Regions from separate parts of the Methylobacterium aquaticum genome, predicted to be linked through region 1. Evidence: riboswitches for the same ligand, from Rfam matches in the RefSeq annotation. Region 1 holds a riboswitch; the other holds the start of a gene.

Region 1 (7,065 bases):
CTCAGGATGAGGTTGGAGGGTGGGAATCACCAACAACGTCGAGCGTTGTCGGCAACTCCTGATGACCAATCGCACCTAAATCTGACTTATTCTGCACGCAGTTCCGTCTGGCCAAGTGCTTGAGGCGGTCCCAGTCACTTTGGATCAGCGCTTCCTTCTTGGCGCGGCTCCAGCCTTTGATGCGCCGTTCCATCGCGATCGCGTCCGTGATGCGCTCGAACATTTCAGCATAGACGAGTGTCACGGGCCGGCGCTCGCGCGTGTAGCCGGGATAGGTGCCGGCCTAGTGCTCGCCTAGGCGCTTGTCGAGGGTCTCACCGCGTGCCGAGCCGACGTAGTAACTCTCGTCGACGCATCGCAGGATGTAGACGAAGGCGTTCATGAAGAGATGTCTCCGCCTGCTGATTCCTAGCAACGGATACCTGATCTCCGACCCACCACCTCATCCTGAGGTGCCGCGTAGCGGCCTCGAAGGAGGGCTCCAGAAATCTCCGAGCCAGCTGGAGCCCTCCTTCGAGGTCAGTCGATCTTCGATCGACTGACACCTCAGGATGAGGTCGAGGGTGGGATGAAGAAAGCACCGGTGATGCAGCGCGACCCCATCGCACGATCTCGCAACCGCTACCCTCCCTGCATCGCCCGCACGATCTCGACGCGGTCGCCCTCCTCGAGCGCCGTGCCGGCCCAGTCGCGCTGGCGCACCACCGCGCCGTTCAGCGCGATGGCGAAGCCTTGCGGGCCGCTCAAGTCGAGGTCGGCGGTCTCGGCGCGCCAAAGGGCGTCGAGGGTGGCGGCCTCGCTCTCGCGGGGCTCGCCGTTGACGAGGAGCTTCATGCGGGGACTCCGGAAACACGGGCGAACCGGGACAGGCCAAAGGGCGCGGCCACCGGCAGCGTCTCGCCGCGCAGGATCAGGGTGGAGACGGCTTCGGCGGTGACGGGCGCCAGCAGGTAGCCGTTGCGGTGATGGCCGGCGGCCAGCACGAGGCCGGGCAGGGCCTCGCCGAGGATCGGGGCGTCGTCGTCGGAGGTCGGGCGAAAGCCGCTCCAGACCCCCGACACCCGCATCTCCTCCACCCCCGGCAAGGCGCGCCGGGCGCCCTCCAGCAGGGCGAAGACGCCGCCGGCGGTGAGGTGGGGATCGAAGCCCGTCTCCTCCACGGTGGCGCCGACGATGAGCGAGCCGTCGCCCTTCGGGGCCATGTGGACCTGCTCGGTCCAGACCACGTGCGAGAGGGAGCCGCTGCGCGGCGTCATCTGGAGCGCCATCGACTGGCCCTTCAACGGGCGCACCGGGAGCGCGAGGTCCGGCACCAGGTTCCCCTCCCCGGCCCAGGCGCCGGAGGCCAGCACCACCGTGCCGGCCCGCACCGTGCCCGCCGTGGTCTCGATGCCGGTGACCCGGCCGGCCTCGCGGGTGAGCGCGGTGACGGCGGTCTCCTCGATCAGCCGGCCGCCGGCCGCGCGGAAGGCCAAGCGCAGGGCCGCCATCACCCGGGCCGGATCGACCTGGTGGTCGTCGGGGCAGAACAGGCCCGCGGTGACGGTGGGGCGCAGGCCGGGCTCGCGGGCGCGCACCGCCGGTCCGGACAGCCACTCGACGGCGAGATGATCGCGGCGCTGCAGCTCGTGGCGGAAGCGCAGGCGCTCGACCTCGTCGCGGCCGAGCGCGATCACGAGGGTACCCTCGCGGCGGTAATCGATGGTGAGGCCGGATTCGGCTTCGAGTTCGTCGCGAAACCGGTGCCAGAGGCGCTGGCTCTCGAGGCAGAGCGGCGACAGGGCCTCGCCCCCGGGCTCGTGCTCGGCGGCCGCCGCCAGCATGCCGGTGGCGGCGAGACTCGCGCCGTCGCCGGCTCGTCCGCGCTCGATCACCGCGACGGCGAGACCGGCCCGCGCCAGGCGCCACGCGATCGACAGGCCGATCAGCCCGGCGCCGATCACCGCCGCATCGACCGGACCTTCGGCGCGCTCCGGCAAGCGGTCTCTGTCTGGGATCTCGGACGGTCCGCCTCGCCGTCCGATCGTCTGCGCGTGCACCCTCGTCTCCACGGTGGCCCGAAGAGAGTGGACGGCGCCCGATTGCCGGATGATGCGCGCTCGGATCCTGGCGGACCCTGTCCAATCCCTACGCCGGTATGAGCCGGATCAGGTTCGAAGGATTTCCGCGCCGACCGAAAAGCCGAAGGCTCTTGGTCCAGCGGTGTCTCAGCCCCTTGCCGGGGATCTCCCTGGAACGGCCGGAATGTGGCGAGCCGGCTCGCCTTCGTCAACCGCCTTCGGTCAACCGCCTTTGCCCGGACGATAGATCGCCATCTCCTCGGCGATGCCGTCGAGGGGATGGGTGCCGAGCAGTTCGGGGTCGCCCCACAGGAAGTCGACGAAGGGCTTCGACATCAGGAGCGGCTCGGACAGGACCTTGTTGAGCTTGGCCAGGCGACTGGCGAGGTTCACGTCGCGGCCGATCACCGTGAAATCGAGGCGCGCGCCGGAGCCGACATTGCCGTAGGCCGCCTCGCCGTGATGGAGCGCGATGCCGATCTCGATGCGGGTGGGGAATCGCCCGGCGCGGTTGGCCTCGTCGACCCGGCGGAGCGCGGCCTGCGCCGCCGAGAGCGCGCCCTGCGCCGCGCCGCCGAGATCGTCGCCGCTCTCGCGAAAGATCGCGAGCAGGCCGTCGCCCATGTATTTCAGCACCTCGCCGCCCTCGCTCTCGATCGGCGGCACCAGGCAGTCGAAATAGGTGTTCAGCAATTCCACCGAGGCCTCCGGGGTGAGCGCGTCGGTGAGGTGGGTGTAGCCGCGCATGTCGGCGAACAGGATCGCCGAGCGGATCCGCTCGACCTGGCCGCGGCGGATGAAGCCGGCCAGGATCGCCTGGTGCGGCCCGTCGCCGACATAGACCCTGAGCACGTGGTCGAGACGGGCGTTGAGGCCGCGCATCTCCATCACCGCCGACAGGGTCGGGATGATGAAGCGCAGGATGGCGAGGTCGTCGTCGCCGAACCCGCGCGGATCCCGGGTCGCGAAGGTGACGCCGTTCTTGGTGCCGTTGGTGAAGAACAGCGGTACGGTGATGTAATGGGTGTACCCCGCCGCCTTCAATTCCGGAATGATGCTGTAGCGATCGTCCGGGGTCTCGCGCAGGTCGAGGATCAGCCACTCGCCGGTGCCGTAGACATGGGCGAAGGGGCTGCGGGCCAGCGCCTGCTCGGTGACCTCGCCATGCGGGAAGAGGCGGAAGCTGACGCCGTCCTCCCGGGTCCAGAACCGGCCGACGCCGGAATAGTCCGAGTGCAGCGCGTCGATGGCGGTGGTGGCCCGGTCGACCGGCACGCCGAGTGCGTTCAGCCGCTCGGCCATGCCGGCCAGCAGATCGCCGGATTCCGGCAGCCGCGCGCCCTCGCTGAGCAGCCAGTCGCGGAGCGCCACGCAATCGCGAAACAGGCCGATCGGGATGTCGCTCGCCTCCGATCCATCCGCCGCGGCCGTGGGCGTCGGAGCGGGGGCGGGGCAAGGCTGGTCGGACATGGCTGATGACATGGGCGCTGCCGGGCGGGTCGGCAAGGCTTGGCCGGGGGCGACTGGCCCGCCGGCTTGGCATTTGACCCTGCGCCTGCTAGGGACGAATCCGTCGCCGGGCCCGTGTCTCGGCCGGCCGTAAGCGTCTCACGTCAAGCAACGCACTCCCCGGGTGGATTTTCGCCGGGCGGTGCGCAATGCCTCGTCCGGGCCGGACCGCCCGTTCCGAAAGACGTGCCATGCTGTCCTTAACCTCATTCCGTCGCCTGCCGGCTTCCGCCGCACCGCTCGTCACCGCGTTCCTCCTGTCGGTGATGATGACCTGCATCGTCTCAGGTCTCGCGACCCTGCTCACCCTCGGGCCGACCCCCGAGGCGCTGTGGCACTGGCCGCGGGCCTGGGGCTTCTCCTGGCTCGTCGCCTTCCCGACCCTGCTGCTCGTCCTGCCGCTGGTGCGCCGCGCCGTGGCGCGGATCGTGGCGCCGATGCCGTAACGAAGAAGGCCCGGGGGCGGTCGCCTCCCGGGCCTTCTCGTCCGATCGAATGTCGAAGCTCAGTTGTCGAGGAAGCTCCGCAGCTTCCTGGACCGGCTCGGGTGCTTGAGCTTGCGCAGGGCCTTGGCTTCGATCTGGCGGATGCGCTCGCGGGTCACCGAGAACTGTTGCCCGACCTCCTCGAGGGTGTGGTCGGTGTTCATGCCGATGCCGAAGCGCATGCGCAGCACCCGCTCCTCGCGGGGGGTGAGCGAGGCCAGCACCCGGGTGGTGGTCTCGCGCAGGTTCGACTGGATCGCCGCGTCGATCGGCAGGACGACGTTCTTGTCCTCGATGAAGTCGCCGAGGTGGGAATCCTCCTCGTCGCCGATCGGGGTTTCGAGGGAGATCGGCTCCTTGGCGATCTTGAGGACCTTGCGCACTTTCTCCAGCGGCATCGCCAGCTTCTCGGCCAGCTCCTCCGGGGTCGGCTCGCGGCCGATCTCGTGCAGCATCTGGCGCGAGGTCCGGACGATCTTGTTGATCGTCTCGATCATGTGGACCGGGATGCGGATGGTGCGGGCCTGGTCGGCGATCGAGCGGGTGATCGCCTGCCGGATCCACCAGGTCGCGTAGGTCGAGAACTTGTAGCCGCGGCGGTACTCGAACTTGTCCACGGCCTTCATCAGGCCGATATTGCCCTCCTGGATCAGGTCCAGGAATTGCAGGCCGCGGTTGGTGTATTTCTTGGCGATCGAGATCACCAGCCGCAGGTTGGCCTCGATCATCTCCTTCTTGGCCTGGCGGGCTTCGCGCTCGCCCTTCTGGACCATGTGGACGATCTTCCGGTATTCCTGGATCTCCAGGCCGGTCTCGGAAGCGAGCGAGATGATCTGCTCGCGGAGCGTCAGGATGTTGACCGCGCCGCGCTCGGTGAAGTTCTTCCAGCCCTTGCCGCCGAGCTTGGCCACCCGCTCGACCCAGTGCGGATCGAGTTCGTAGCCCTGGTAGTGGCGCAGGAACTCGTCGCGGGCGACGCCGTGGTTCTCGGCGAGGCGCATCAGGCGGCCCTCGTGCGAGATCAGGCGCTTGTTGATGTCGTAGAGCTGCTCGACCAGCGCCTCGATGCGGTTCGAGTTCAGCGACAGCGACTTCACGTCGGCGACGACGGTGTTCTTCAGCTCGGAATAGCGCTGGCCCTGCGACTCCGAGGCCGCGGCCCCTTTCAGCCGGGTCTCTGCCTGCTCGGCCTGGACCTTGCGCAGCTTGCGGTAGTTCTCGGCGATCGCGTCGAAGGTCTCGAGGACGCGCGGCTTCAGCTCGGCTTCCATCGCCGAGAGCGACACGTTGTTCTCGAGGTCGTCCTCGTCGCCCTCGCCGTCCGGCGGGGTCTCGCCCTCGGCCTCCTCGTCGCCCTCGCCTTCGACCTCGCCCTCGGCGGGGCCGGCGCGGCCGTCGGGGCCGGCATAGGTGGCCTCGAGATCGATGATGTCGCGCAGGAGCACCCGGCCGTCGACGAGCTCGTCGCGCCAGATGATGATGGCCTGGAAGGTCAGCGGGCTCTCGCACAGGCCGGCGATCATCGCCTCGCGCCCGGCCTCGATCCGCTTGGCGATCGCGATCTCGCCCTCGCGGGACAGAAGCTCGACCGAGCCCATCTCGCGCAGGTACATCCGGACCGGATCGTCGGTGCGATCCGTCGGCTCCTTGGCGGTCTCGGCGCGCAGGGCCACCGGGCGGGCGGCGGCGACCTCGGCCACCTCGCCGCCTTCGCTCGGCTCCTCCTCCTCGGCGCCTTCCTGGGCCGGGGCCTCGCCCTGCTGGTCGTCGGCCTCCTCGGCCTCGACCACGTTGACGCCCAGCTCCGACAGCTGGCCCAGCACGTCCTCGATCTGCTCGGAGGTGAACTCCTCCTGGGGCAGCACCTCGTTCAGCTCGTCGTAGGTGACATAGCCGCGCTTCTTGGCGAGCTTGATCATCCGCTTGACGGAGGCATCCGTCAGGTCGAGGAGCGGGCCGTCGGTCTGCGGCTCGGGGGCCGCCTCGGTCTCGTCTCGTTCCGTTGCCTTCGTCGCCATGCTCAGCCTATGCTTCCCGGTGTCGGCAGTGCCCGGGCGGGGGAGACTCCCGCCGTGCCGGCACCGTGATGTCTCGTCCGGCGGCGCACGAGCCGCCCCAGATCTCACGCAAATGTGCAAGCCAATCGACCGACTTGCCGTTAACTAGTCCCGACGCAAGCCGCAAGCCGCGCGTGACGCGCAACGCCGCACCAGGACGATTCCGTCACGAATCCGCGTCTTACGGTTCGGCCTCCTGGGCCTCGTCCGCCTCGGCTTCGGCGCCCGCCACCACGGAGAGGCGGGTCTTCACGTCGCGCAGCCAGGCGAAATTCGCCTCACTCTCCTCTTCCGCCAGGGCGCGTTCGGCGGCCCGGAGTTCGCTATGTAGCGTTCCGGCCTTGCGGTGCAAGATCACGGCCTGCCGAAGCGCGTCCTCCAGCCGCACCGGATCGGCATGCGGATCGAGCACCCAGCGGTCGCCGGGCCGCACCAGGCCGGCGATGCGGCCCGCCGCCGCGGCGAGCCCGGCCCGTTCCAGCCGGGCATCGAGGAAGCGCGTGTCGCTCGCCCCGCCCTCCGCCGCGAAATCGAGGAGCACGCCGCGCAACGAACGGGCATCGGCGCCCTCGAACTCGACCTCGGCCAGTTCCTCGGCCTCGCGGGCCAGCAATTCGGGATGGACCAGGAGGGCGGCGACGATCAGGGCCTCGCGCGAGGACGAGCCGCCGGAGAACAGCGACGAGCGGGCGAGCAGCGGGCTCGCCCGGGCGGTGAGCCGCGGCGAGACCGGCGCCGGCGGGGCGCCGCGGCCGCGCGGCACGAAGGGGGTGCGCTCCCGGTACGGGCGCTCGGCCCCGCCCTCCCGCCGGCCGCCGCCATTGGGGCTCGTCCCGCGCAGGCGGGCCTCGATGTCGTCGCGGTAGTAGCGCTTCAAGGTCTCGTCGCGGATGCCATTGACGATCTCGCGCAGGCGCTGGGCGAGGCCGGCCCGGCGCTCCGGCGTATCGACCG
Region 2 (7,065 bases), 3.3 Mb from region 1:
AGCTGCTTGTCCATGTTGACCTTGATCTTGTGCATCGGCACGTGGCCGGGGCCCTCGATCATCACCTGGCAGCCCTTGGCGTGGGCGATCTTGGTGAGTGCGCCCAGGGTCTCCAGCTCGGCGAACTGCGCCGCGTCGTTGGCATCCGCGATCGAGCCCGGGCGCAGGCCGTCGCCGAGCGAGAACGAGACGTCGTACGCGCGGCAGATGTCGCAGATCTCCTCGAAGCGCTCGTAGAGGAACGATTCCCGGTGCCCGGCGAGGCACCAGCGCGCCATGATCGAGCCGCCGCGCGAGACGATGCCGGTGACCCGCCGTGCGGTGAGCGGCACGTGGGCGAGGCGCACGCCGGCATGGATGGTGAAGTAATCCACCCCCTGCTCGGCCTGCTCGATCAGCGTGTCCTTGAACACCGCCCAGTCGAGCTTGAGCGGATCGCCGCCGACCTTCTCCAGCGCCTGGTAGATCGGCACCGTGCCGATCGGGACCGGCGCGTTGCGCAGGATCCAGCCGCGGATGTTGTGGATGTTGCGGCCCGTCGAGAGGTCCATGACGGTGTCGGCGCCCCAGCGGATCGCCCAGACCATCTTCTCGACCTCGTCGGCGGCCGAGGAGGTGACGGCCGAGTTGCCGATATTGGCGTTGATCTTGACGAGGAAGTTGCGGCCGATCGCCATCGGCTCCAACTCGGTGTGATTGATGTTGGCCGGGATGATCGCCCGCCCGCGCGCCACCTCCTCGCGCACGAAGTCGGGGGTGATGAAGGGCGGGATCGCCGCGCCGAAGCTCTCGCCGTCGGCGAGCTTGCCCTCGGCGCCGGCCAGCATCGCCTCGCGGCACAGGTTCTCGCGGTGGGCGACGTAGATCATCTCCTCGGTGACGATCCCGGCCCGCGCGAACTCGTACTGGGTCACGGGTTGGCCGGCCTCGCCCCGGCGCACGGTGCGGGCGGCCGGGCACGGCGCCACCAGTCTGTCCTCGGGCACGAAGCCGTTATCCTCCGGCCTCACCGCCCGGGGCGCGACCGCCGCATAGCCGCGGGTCTCGATCCAGGGGGCGCGGATCTCCGGCAGGCCGGCTCGCAGGTCGATGCGGGCGCCCGTCTCGGTATAGGGGCCGGAGGGATCGTAGACCCGCACGGGCGCCTCGCCCGGATCGGTCAGGACGATCTCCCGATAGGGAATCCGCAAGTCGGAGCGGTCCCTCGGCGACGCATAGGCCTTCGCCGAGCCGGTGATCGGCCCGGTGGTGACGCTGTGCGGAAGGTCTTTGGCGAGGATCGGTGCGTTCATGGATCTCTCCCGGGGAGACGATCCGGCCTCGGGGCGCGAGGACGCACGGGTCACGTCGATCATGGCAGGTTCCCGTCCCTCCGCCGGTACGAACCGGATCAGGTTCAAGGGTCAGGACGCACGATCGTCCAATCTCAGCCCCTGTCGGCGGGGGCTCCCCTCGGTAACGGCGCCACTGTCCGGCGACGGGTCGGGTTTGTCAATCGCGGGTCGCGGAACGCTGCGGCATCCAGGCCGTCGCGCCGATGGTCGCGCCGCCTTGTCCCCCGCCCGCCCGGCGCCCCAGATACCGTGAGATGTCCCCGTCTTTCAGGAGCCTGCCTTGGGACGCCGTGATCGGCTCTGGCGCGACGACGACCCCTCCACCCATGCCTACACGACCCCGAAGGTCGTGATCTGCCCGCTCTGCGAGCGGCCGATCCCGCCCGGTGCCCGCCAGAGCCGGCACCATCTGACGCCGAAGCTGAAGGGCGGTACCCATGGCGAGACGGTGCAGCTGCACCAGATCTGCCACTCGGCGATCCATGCCCGCCACAGCGAGGCCGAGCTGGCGCGCCGGCTCAGCGACGTCGAGAGCCTGCGGGCCGAGCCGGAGATCGCCCGCTTCCTCGCCTGGGTCCGCGGCAAGCCGGACGATTTCCACACCGCGACGCGGATGACCCGGACGCGGCGGGAGACCAGGCGGAGCTTTCGATAGGGCGGCCGTAGTCGTCGGCGGGATGGTGAATCCATCCTGGCCGATTTCCGCACGATTCGACCGGCCGCCCCGGCTCCGATCTTTACGTCTGCCTGCGAGGCTCGGGGCATCCTCGTGGAGACGCCCGATGTCCGCCCGCCCCAACACCGAACCCGCCCTCTCGGTCCGGCCGGACGATCCAGTCAGCCCGCCGCTGCGCCCGCGCGCCGCGCCGGAGGCGGGGCGCCTCGCCTGGGTCGACGTCGCCAAGGGCATCTGCATCATCCTGGTGGTGATGATGCACTCCACCCTCGGAGTCGGCGAGGCGATGGGGGGCGAGGGCTTCATGCACCACGTCGTCGAGTTCGCCAAACCGTTCCGGATCCCCGACTTCTTCCTCCTGTCGGGCCTGTTCGTTGGCCGCGTCGTCGATCGCGACTGGCGGCTCTTCTCCGACCGGCGCATCGTCCACTTCGCCTATTTCTACCTGCTGTGGATGGTACTCCAGTCGGCGGTGAAGTACGGCCAGATCACCGAGGGGGCGGGCCCGGGGGCGTTCCTCGCCCATCTCGCCCACGGCCTGATCGAGCCGTACTCGACCCTCTGGTTCATCTACCTGCTGGCGGTGTTCTCCATCGCCGTGAAGCTGCTGCGCCGGGTGCCCGGCCCGGTGCTGCTGATCGGCGCCGCCCTGCTGCAACTGGCGCCTATCCATACCGGCTCGACCCTGATCGACGAGTTCTGCGATCGCTTCGTCTACTTCGTCGCCGGCTACCTGTTCGCGGCCCGGATCTTCGCCCTCGCCGACAGGGTGCGGGCGCGGAGCGGCCTCGCGCTCCTCGGGCTCGCCGCCTGGGCCCTGGTCGAGGGCGTCCTCGTCGTCACGCCGTCCGGCTTCCCCTCCCACCCGAACCTCGCGAGCCTGCCCGGCGTGAGCCTGGTGCTGGGGCGGCCGGCGCGCTCGCCATCGTGTGCGCGGCGGCGTTGCTGACCCGGGCCGGCGGTCCGGTCACGGCGATGCTCCGGGCCTGCGGCGAGCGCTCGATCGTGATCTACCTCGCCTTCTTCCTGCCGATGGCGGCCCTGCGCATTGTGCTGGTGAAGAGCGGGGTCATCACGGATGTCGGCCTCGTATCGCTCCTCGTGACCCTGGCCGCGGTGGCCGTGCCCCTCGGGATCGAGCGGCTGGTCCGCCATACCCCGGCCCGGTTCCTGTTCCGCCGGCCCGCCGCCTGCCACCTCGTCGGCGAGGAGCGCCCCGCCGCGACCCCGCCGCTGGCCTCCGCCCGCACGGTCTGACCCCGGCGGCTCCCGGTCGGGCTCGACGACGGCGCTCCCGCGAGGGGGCGCCGTTTCGCTGTCTTGGCCTCGTTTGACTTACGGTTATCCGGGTGGGCGGCGGATCAATCATCCCCAGTCTTTACCGATCATCAGCGATTCCACGACAAATTCCGCCAAGGTCAGGGAACCGGGGCGGACCCAGATGGAAGCGCGTTTTCGCCTCCGGGACAGTACCGGCCTGGTGCTTCTGCTGCTGGCGCCACTGCTCGTCGTCGCCGTCCCGCGCTCCGAGGCGGTGGCGGTACTCGGCCGGCCCGGCGGCGGCATTGCCGAGGCGGCCGCGATCGTGACGGCGGCGGGCGGCACGCTGGTGCGGGCCGGCGCGGCCGGCCTGGTCGTGGCCCGGTCGAGCGAGGCGGGCTTCGTCGGGCGCCTCTACGGCGCCGGGGCGTGGCTGGTGCTCGATCCCGTCGTCGCCGGCGGCTGCGGCCCGGGACCCGACCGATACGACGATTCCTCTCCGTCACCGAGCCCTGCCCGATGATGACCGACGCCGACGACTTCCGCCGCTCCTACGCCCGCATCCTGGTCGGCCTGCTCTGGGCCCACGTTCCGGTGGCGGCGGCGCTGCCGCTCATCGCCGGCGACGGCGGCGCCCTCGCACCCGGGGCGGCCGCGACCCTGCTCGCGACGCTCGCCACCCTGTCGTGGTGGCGCGACGCGACCGGGCTGCGGACCCGGATCGCCACCGCTCTGGCGCTCGTCGGCATGGCGGCGGTGATGCTCTATGCCAGCGCCGGCCATCCCTGGCAGGTCGACCTGCACATGTACTTCTTCGCCTGCCTGGCGGTGCTCGCCGGCTGGTGCGACTGGCGGGTGATCCTGGCGGCCACCGCCGCCACGGCCCTGCATCATCTCGTCCTGAACCTGGTCCTGCCCGGCGCCGTCTTCCCGACGGGGGCGAGCCTGCAACGGGTGCTGCTCCATGCCGGGATCCTGGCGATCGAGGCGGCGATGCTGGCCTGGATCTGCCGCACCGTCGCCCGGACGCTGGCGGGGCTGGCGCAGTCCGGGCGCGAGATGAAGGCCCAGATGGCGCGCCTGCGCGACCTGGAACAGGAGGGCGAGACCGCCCGGGTGGCAGCCGAGCACGAGAGGCGCGAGAGCGTGATGCGGATGGCGGCGGCGTTCGAGGCGGCGGTGGGCGGCATCGTCGGCGAGGTCGCGGCGGCGGCCGGCGAGCTGCAGGCGACGGCCCACGCGATGTCCCAGAAGGCGGGCACCGCCGCCGCCCGCTCGGCCGAGGCCGAGGCCGCCGCGGGTCAGGCGGCGGGCGATGTCGGGACCGTGGCGGCCGCGACCGAGGAACTCGGCGCCTCGGTGCGCGAGGTCGGCCAGCAGGTCGGGGAATCCGCCGGCCTCGCCCGTGCCGCCGTGAGCGAGGCCGACCGCACCGCCGCCCTCGTCGGCGAATTGAGCGAGGCCGCCTCCCGGATCGGCGACGTGGTGAGCCTGATCTCGGGCGTCGCCGACCAGACCAACCTGCTGGCGCTGAACGCCACCATCGAGGCGGCCCGCGCGGGTGCGGCGGGACGGGGCTTCGCGGTGGTGGCGGCCGAGGTCAAGGAACTGGCAAGCCAGACCGCGAGGGCGACGCAGGACATCAGCGGCCAGATCGGCCGCATCCAGGGCGCCACCGGCGACGCCGTGCGGGCGATCGAGGCGATCGGCACGCGCATCCGCGGGATGGACGGGGTGGCCTCCGCCGTGGCGGCGGCGGTCGAGGAGCAGGGCGCGGCGACCCAGGAGATCATCCGCGCCATGGACCGGGCCGCCGCCGGCACCGGCTCGCTCACCGCCACCATCGGCGCCGTGGCGCAGGCCGCCGGCGAGACCGGCTCCGCCGCCGGCCGGGTGCTCGCCTCCGCCGACGCCCTGACGCATCAGGCCGAGCATCTCGGAACCGAGGTCGCGCGCTTCCTGCAAGGCGTGCGGGCGGCGTGAGCGCCGCTGGAACTGTTTGAGCAGGCCCCCTGTCGAAAAAATCAATAGATCTGCAAATCCCACCCACTCACCTCATCCTGAGGTGCGAACGAAGTGAGCCTCGAAGGAGGGCTCCAGAAATCGCCGAGACTTCTGGAGCCCTCCTTCGAGGTCAGTCGATCCGTGATCGACTGACACCTCAGGATGAGGTAAGTGGGTGGGATACCCAACCCCCTTTTCTTTCCGATAGCTCCTCAGGCAGGCGCTCAAGCGCGGCGACGCCGGGGCCGCACCAGCCGATCGAGGAAATTCCCGATCTCGCGCCGACGGCGCTCCGGCACCAGAACCTCTGCGGTGACGCCGAGGCGCCAGGCGAGGTCGGGACGCCCTTCCGGGTCGTGGTGCAGATCGCGAAAAGCATCGGCGTAAGTCTGGAGAGCGGCCTCGTCCGGGCAGAGGCCCGCCTCCACCACCCCGCTCGCCGAGAGCCGCAGCATCGCCGCGACCTCGTCGAGGTCGAGCTCCGGATGGTACTGCGTCCCCCAGAACACCCCGTCCCCGAGGCGGATCTCGATCGCCTGGACGTCGAGGCGGTCGTTGCCGGCGAGCACCCGGCTGCCGGGCGGCGGCTCGATCACGGCGTCGTCGTGGATCGCCGGGGCGTCCCAGGCCGGGGGCGGCCGTCGAGGAGCGGGTGGCCCGCCCCGGACTCCGTGCGGGAGATCGCGCGGGCGAGCCCGTATTCCGGTCCGCGCGGGTTGCGGGCGGCACGCCCCCCGCGATGGTGGCGGCCACCTGCACGCCCCAGCACGAGCCGAAGACCGGGAGCCCGGCAGCGAGCGCCGCCCGCACCAGGTCGCATTGCCGGGTCACCGCCGGCCCGCCCTCCTCGACATGCAGGGTCGAGCCGGTGAGCACCAGGGCGTCGCAGTCGGCGAGCGCGCGGGGCAGCACCGCGTCGGAATCGGCCGGGGCGACGAGGTGGCAGACGGCATCCGGGGCGAGCGCCCGCAGGATGCCGGCATAGGTCTCGGCGGAGGTCTTGGCGCAGACCGTGAGATGCGTCTCGCGGCCGGCCCGGTCGTTCCCATCCGCCACCAGCAGGTGCAACATGTCGGCCCCTTGTGAGAGCAACCGCAACGCTCCCCGGACTCCCCCGTTCCCGACACGGCTTGCCGCAGCCCTCCGGCTGCGGAGCTAAGTGGCCGTGATTCTTCGACAAAATTTCGGTTAACGGCCCTTAAACCCGCCTCATTTAGCGTCTCTTGAATGCCCCGCGTGGGCCGGAAATGTCCGCGGGCGAAGAAGAACTCGGGGCGAAGGGGAACTCGGCGGGATGGCGAAGGGTCGGGAGCGGAAGGGTCGGGTCGAGCCGCGCTTCGAGGCGGATGGCCCCGGAGATCCGGCATCCCTCGACCTGCGCCTGTCGCGCGGGGACCGGGCGGGAGGCGGCGTGGCCAAGGACACATCCAGGGGCAAGGCCGCGCCGAAGCGGTCGGCCCGCGCGGCCGCGGCACCGCGGCGCCGGCGGCGCTCGTTCCTCGGCACCCTCGTCTACGGCACGATGATCCTCGGCCTGTGGGGGCTGGTGGCGGTGGCCGGCATCGTCGCCTACCACGCCTCGCAGCTGCCGCCGATCGACCAGCTCGCGGTGCCGAAGCGCCCGCCCAACATCGCGATCCTGGCCTCCGACGGCTCGCTGCTCGCCAATCGCGGCGAGACCGGCGGGCGCACGGTGAGCATCCGCGAATTGCCGCCCTACCTGCCCCGCGCCTTCGTGGCGATCGAGGACCGGCGCTTCTACTCGCATCTCGGCATCGATCCGGTCGGCAT

What was found. A riboswitch is a leader RNA that binds a small molecule or an ion and turns the genes downstream of it on or off. The one in region 1 is predicted to bind thiamine pyrophosphate.
Region 2: it holds a riboswitch for thiamine pyrophosphate, as region 1 does, so the genes downstream of both, thiC (phosphomethylpyrimidine synthase ThiC) here and thiO (glycine oxidase ThiO) in region 1, are expected to answer to the same signal.

Annotation. Positions count from the first base shown of each region.
Region 1 is NZ_CP043627.1:25,315-32,379, reverse strand. It holds partial or broken gene F1D61_RS00180 (GIY-YIG nuclease family protein) at 104-382, opposite strand; gene thiS (sulfur carrier protein ThiS) at 622-834, opposite strand; gene thiO (glycine oxidase ThiO) at 831-2,039, opposite strand; TPP riboswitch at 2,107-2,241, opposite strand; gene F1D61_RS00165 (adenylate/guanylate cyclase domain-containing protein) at 2,283-3,530, opposite strand; gene F1D61_RS00160 (DUF2798 domain-containing protein) at 3,761-4,015, shown strand; gene rpoD (RNA polymerase sigma factor RpoD) at 4,075-6,072, opposite strand; gene dnaG (DNA primase) at 6,293-7,065, opposite strand, start outside.
Region 2 is NZ_CP043627.1:3,355,526-3,362,590, forward strand. It holds gene thiC (phosphomethylpyrimidine synthase ThiC) at 1-1,292, opposite strand, end outside; TPP riboswitch at 1,351-1,463, opposite strand; gene F1D61_RS15240 (restriction endonuclease) at 1,615-1,989, shown strand; partial or broken gene F1D61_RS15245 (acyltransferase family protein) at 2,183-3,267, shown strand; gene F1D61_RS15250 (hypothetical protein) at 3,452-3,793, shown strand; gene F1D61_RS34820 (methyl-accepting chemotaxis protein) at 3,790-5,253, shown strand; partial or broken gene F1D61_RS15260 (glutamine amidotransferase-related protein) at 5,499-6,345, opposite strand; gene F1D61_RS15265 (transglycosylase domain-containing protein) at 6,569-7,065, shown strand, end outside.